Regions from separate parts of the Clostridium aromativorans genome, predicted to be linked through region 1. Evidence: riboswitches for the same ligand, from Rfam matches in the RefSeq annotation. Region 1 holds a riboswitch; the other holds the start of a gene.
What was found. Region 1 has a riboswitch for lysine ahead of LN736_RS07675 (aspartate kinase). Riboswitches for the same ligand answer to the same signal wherever they lie in the genome.

Region 1 (3,220 bases):
TCCCTGACTAAATCTTCATCTATTACATAAAGAGGAGTTTTAAACCTCCCTGCCAGATCCTCTGCACTTATTCCTCCAATATACAAAACATTATCCTTGACTTTCATGTTCCCAAATAACCTCATACTGGCTTCCTCCTAAAAGTTTTCGCATAACCATTATAAGTTAAATTCCCTGGCTATAACATTTATTGTCTTGAGCTTATCCTTCTGCTTTATAGCACAAGTAATTCTTATCTCAGAAGTAGTTATCATCTTTACCGCTATGTTATTTTGTCTAAATAGTTTAAACATTTTGGCAACCACTCCTGATGTGGTCTTCATTCCTATACCAACTATAGAAAATTTAGTTATGTCTTCATCTATATCAACTTGTACCTTGCCCTTCGAATAAGACTTTAAAATACTCAAACATTCCTTTAAATCTTCCTTAGGTATAGTAAAAGATACGTTCACCTTGTTATCTATAGGTGCTGTCTGGCTTATCATATCCACATTTATTTTTTTGTCAGCTACCTTTTCAAACAAGTTGGCAATAATATTTATATCATTGTCAATGTTTCTCACTGTAACCGCTACATCATCATCACTAGTAGCCAGCCCCGTCACTGGCTTGCTTTCCAAATTCATATCATCTACCCCCTTAATAACTGTTCCTCTTATATCACTATTACTTAATCCCACATATACAGGTATATCATATTTTTGTGCAAGTTCTATGGATCTAGAATGCATGACCCTGGCACCCAGACTTGAAAGCTCAAGCATTTCCTCATAATCTATTTCATCCAATTTTTTAGCATCCTTATATTCCCTCGGATCCACACTGTATATTCCATCCACATCAGTGTAAATTTCGCATGTCCCATTTAATTTTACCGCTATAGCTACAGCTGTAGTGTCAGAGCCTCCCCTTCCAAGAGTAGTGACATCGCCTTCAGTATTTACACCTTGAAATCCAGCTGCAATTACAACTTTCCCATTATCTAAAGCTCTTTTTATCTTATCCTCGTCTATATCATCTATAAGAGATTTGCCATATTGTCCGCTGGTTTTTATACTGATTTGATAAGCCGTATAACTTACAGCATCATATCCCAAATCCTTGATAGCCATAGCAAGCAGTGCGCAAGATCTCATTTCTCCTGTAGATAAAAGCGCATCCAATTCTCTTTTATCCGGATTTTCCGTAATTTTTTTAGCCAGCGCTATAAGATTATCCGTAGTATCTCCCATTGCTGATACTACAACTACCAATTTATTGCCTGCTTCAACTTTATTTACTACCGACCTAGCTACAGCTTTTATTTTTTCCGGAGTTCCCACAGAACTACCTCCATATTTTTGAACAATGATTGCCATAATACTCCTCCCTAAAATTATTATAAAAAATAAGTACAGCAAAGGGACACACCTATACTGTACAGATATACATGGTTGTGTACCTTTGTAGCTCTCCACTAAAATAGTCTTACCCAATTCCATCAATGAAAATACACCAATTATTACATATTTTAGTGACAGCTTTATATATATTTTATACAAAGCCAAAATCAGTTCCGCCAAACTAATTTTTCGGCTGTAATTCCTTTCTTTATCTCTCAAATGTCTGCCAACTAAAAATAAATACTATTAATTACAGCGCCTCCACCCTAGGTATCTAAATATTAAATTGTTCTAAGTTTATCATAAATATCTATTCATTTCAACTATTTTTTGACTAAAATTCAATCAGTGCAATATATGCCCCCAGATGGAACTCATAGAAAATATTAGCATATCATATTAATGACTGTAATAAGTAGGAGTGTATATAATGAGTTATAAAATAAAGCATTTCTTTACAAACGGAAATACTTGGGGAAATTCTGACTTATTCTTAAACTTTATAGAAAGCCAGAAAACATCTAAAAAAATATTTCTCTTAAAAAGCAAATCTATGTTTTTAAAATCATTTCTAATGAAAAAAATAAGTGAATATTTTATTAAGGATGGATATGATATGGAATATTATCACTGTCCCTGTGATGAAAATTTCTTACATGGAATAATCATAAAAAAATTAAACATAGTATTGTTAGACAGTAGTTTATTAAAAACAACAAGTTCCCCATTGCCCTATGAAATACTGGATTTGGAGAAAAATCTTGATAAAGTGAATTTCAAAAAATATATAAAAAAAGAATCATATATAACCACAAAAATTAAAAATGCATTAAATAGATCCTACAGATTTATAAAGGCTGCGAAACTTATGCAGGAAGATTGGGAATACTATAATAAATCTGCCATTGATTATTCAAAATTAACTGTAACAATTGAAAATTTAAAATCAAAAATATTATCCAGGGTTAAAGTTGAATCTTCAGGGAAAGCCAAACACCTATTTGCCACAGCTCTTACTCAAGACGGCATAGTATCATTTATAAACACCTTATACGATGAAACCGGAAACGTATATGTGTTAAATGGTGATCCAGGCACCGGGAAAACGACAACTCTCAGAAAAATTTACAAAGAAGCCTTAAAAAAAGGCCTGTATGTGGAAGTATACCACCATCCCTTCATAGTAGATAAATTGGAACACGTTATAATTCCTGAATTAAATACCGCTGTTATAACTTCCAATGAAATCAATAAAGCTCAATTTAACGGCATGCAAATATACATGAACAACTTAATTGACTACAGCAAGATAAACAAGATAGATTTAAAAGAGGATAAAAAAAATTTCTATCTTTTTCTCAATAAAAGTCTGTCTATAATGGCTTCCACTAAAGCTCTCCAATATGACTTGCAAAAATATTTTTTTGAAAATATAGATTCAAATACCCTGAATACTGCCTGTAAAAAACTTCTAGGCAGATTAAGAAAATGTGAAAAATAAAAGGCATAATGAATTCTACATTATGCCCTTATTTTAAATTTCAGAAGCAAAAATATATTTCATATGCATCACCCAGTTACAGAAAAAATCCTGTATACATGCAGCTCATGCAGTGCCCTGGTGACCATTATATATTTTAATGTGTTCTCATCTTCATCACGACAATAAAAAGTATCTATCATTATAACGGCGTCAAATTCCAGACCTTTGGCAAAATAACTTGGGAGTATAACTTCTCCACTGGAATAAATCATATCTTCCCCGCTGATTACTTTTATATATGCTCTTTTTTTAATTAGATTTCCCAATGTCACTGTATCTTTCAAATCCCTAC
Region 2 (3,220 bases), on a different contig from region 1:
AAGGCCTATATAAGAGGAAATCACTCCGCTCCAGTCTATTTTATCGGCTCCAAAATAAGTAATTCCCTGCCCTAATATAACTACAATACACAATGCAAGAGCTATTATTGGTCCCAAAGGGAACAATTTAGCTTTATATTTCAATTTACTGAAATCACGTTTTTGTACCGTATAGGCTTTTCTGAAACGATAGTGGCAAAGTGCTATTCCAAGCCAGGCCACAAATCCTGCCAGTCCTGAAGCTGCCACAAGCCATACATAAACTGTAGATTCAGCATAAAGTCCCGTGAGAAAACATGCAGATGCCACTATAGTAGTAAGTATTAATGAATTTACAGGAACTCCTCTTGAATTGACTTTCGCCAACCATGCTGGAGCTTTTTTATCCTTTGCCATAGAATATAACATTCGGGTAGAAGCATACATTCCAGAATTTCCTGCAGATAATACGGAAGTCAATATGATTGCATTCATAAGGGAAGCTGCTCCTGCTACTCCTGCCCTTTCAAACACCATGGTAAAAGGACTTGTATTCACGCCTGCATTCATGTATGGAATTAAAGCTCCTACTACAAATATAGTACCTATATAAAATAAAAGTATTCTCCAAAATATAGTGTTTATTGCTCTTGGTATGTTTTTTTCTGGATCCTCACTTTCTCCTGCTGCTATACCTACAAGTTCTGTACCTTGGAATGAAAAACCTGCAATTAAAAATACCAAAAATATAGATTTAAATCCACCAACAAATGGAGCTTCTCCTATAGTAAAATTCTTCAGCCCTACAGGTTTTCCGTTAAATATGCCCCAGATAGTTGCTATGCCGACTATTAAGAATACAATAACTGTCAATACTTTGATTCCTGCAAACCAGAATTCCGATTCACCATAAGCCCTGGCAGATAATAGGTTAAGCCCAACAATCAAAGTCAAGAAACATATACTCCATATAATAGCAGGTATATTTGGAAACCAATACTGCATTATAAGAGCTCCCGCTACCATTTCTGCTGCTACAGTTATAGCCCAATTATACCAGTAGTTCCAACCCAATGCGAAGCCTAAAGCTGGATCTACGAACTTGGTAGCATAAGTGCCGAAAGAACCTGAATCAGGCATATATGTGGCCATTTCTCCCAAACTGGTCATTAGGAAATATACCATAACTCCTATACATCCGTAGGCTACTAGTGCTCCTCCGGGACCAGCTTGTTTAATAGTAGCACCAAGTGCCAAAAATATGCCTGTTCCAATGGCTCCACCCATGGCAATCATATTTAAATGTCTCGCTTTAAGTCCTCTTTTCAGCTTATAATTACTTTTGTCCTTTAGTTGTTCTACTGCATTTACATTTTGCATTTTTTATTCCTCCCTATGGGTTTTAAATTCCCATAAGTGAATTAACCAAGATGAGCCTATAATAAAAAATACCTTGAGAGTACACTCAAGGCAATTAAACATAAAAATATTAATTCCGTAATGAATGATAGCTCTCCACAAATTAAAATATTGTGACAGTCTTGTACATATTTTATACAAGCCCAGTTGTTCAGCATTAAAGCATTAGCTAAACACTTCGGCGAAATTTCCTTTTAAGTTGTTTCAATGCGCTTAACTCCGCAACTTTACTCTTAAATTTCGCACCTCTACCCCAGTTATTCACTTATATTAAATATTATGAACTAAAAATGAAATTTAGTCAATACATTTTAATAATTTTTGTTTTGCAATAAGCTATATTTTTCCTTTTTCCAGTTATTTTACTAAAATTGCATTGAATATATAATCAAATTAATATATTATATTATATAGAACAAAATATTAAATTATATTATTTATCAGGAGGTAATTTTTATGGCATCGTTAAAAGGTACAAAAACTGCTGAAAATTTAATGAAAGCTTTTGCAGGAGAATCTCAGGCAAGAAACAGATACACTTATTATGCATCTGCTGCAAAAAAAGAAGGGTATGTTCAAATTTCCAATATATTTTTAGAAACTGCTGGAAATGAAAGGGAACACGCTAAAAGATTTTTTAAATTCTTAGATGCAGATCTGCATTGCGAAGCTGTGGAAATAAATAATGCGTCTTATCCAGTTGCATTAGGTGATACTAAGACTATTTTAAAAGCAGCTGCTGCTGGAGAAAATGAAGAATGGTCTAAGTTGTATCCTTCCTTTGCTGATACAGCTGATAAAGAAGGATTTCATGCTATAGCGACTGTTTTTAGAAAAATAGCAGAGGTTGAAAAGCACCATGAAGAAAGATATCTAGCACTGCTCAAAAATGTAGAAAATGGTACTGTATTCAAAAAAGATAAACCATGTAAGTGGATCTGCAGCAACTGTGGATATATTTATGAAGGTACATCTGCTCCTGAGTTCTGCCCTTCATGTGCACATCCTAAAGCATATTTTCAGTTATTTGTAGAAGAATTTTAATACTTAATTAATATTAGATATAGGGGAATCACTGCTTAGGTGATTCCCCTATATCTATACCTGCCATTTTCATTAAATAAAGTGCATTTCTAGTAGTTGAAACTCCAGTTCTGAGTTTGTAATCAAATTTGATTTTTCCATCTTCATAATATTCCTTAAAATGATAGTTTTTTATTTTACCGCCACTTTCCTCTTCCATTTCAGCTAATTCTAAATCATGTGTCGATACCATTCCACAGGTCTTTCCATTCTCTAAATTTTTTATCAAAATTTTGGCTCCTAAATGCCTATCAATGGAATTAGTTCCCTTGAATATTTCATCCAAAAGGAAAAATACCTGTTCACCTCTGCCGCAGGCCTCTACAATCCCTTTTATTCTGAGTATTTCTCCATAAAAAGAAGATATATTTTCTTCTAAATTATCACTTATTCTCATACAAGTGTAAATGTTCATTATAGAACAGCTAAATTTTTTTGCACGAACTGGGGCCCCTGCATATGCCAATACTAAATTTACACCTGCAGTTCTCAGGAGCGTGCTCTTCCCTGACATATTTGACCCTGTAATCAACACTATATTAGAAGGCTTTTTTAAAGTCAAATCATTACACACAGCTCTGTCTCCAAGAAGAGGATGTGCCATGGATTTTGCATTAAACACAAGCGGGGTATCTAAAATTTCAGGAATTGTCCAATACGGATGCTCAAAAGCTATGAGAGCAAGACTGTTCAGCATTTCAAATTGACTTACTGCTTCAATCCAATTATAAATTGACCT

Region 2: linked by a shared signal. The riboswitch ahead of LN736_RS11390 (amino acid permease) and the one ahead of LN736_RS07675 (aspartate kinase) in region 1 are both predicted to bind lysine.

Annotation. Positions count from the first base shown of each region.
Region 1 covers NZ_JAJJPB010000007.1:39,869-43,088, reverse strand. The annotation lists gene lysA (diaminopimelate decarboxylase) at 1-125, opposite strand, end outside; gene LN736_RS07675 (aspartate kinase) at 159-1,361, opposite strand; lysine riboswitch at 1,442-1,657, opposite strand; gene LN736_RS07670 (ATPase) at 1,816-2,886, shown strand; gene LN736_RS07665 (HelD family protein) at 2,955-3,220, opposite strand, start outside.
Region 2 covers NZ_JAJJPB010000014.1:22,508-25,727, reverse strand. The annotation lists gene LN736_RS11390 (amino acid permease) at 1-1,359, opposite strand, end outside; lysine riboswitch at 1,480-1,657, opposite strand; gene rbr (rubrerythrin) at 1,855-2,442, shown strand; gene LN736_RS11380 (MutS-related protein) at 2,471-3,220, opposite strand, start outside.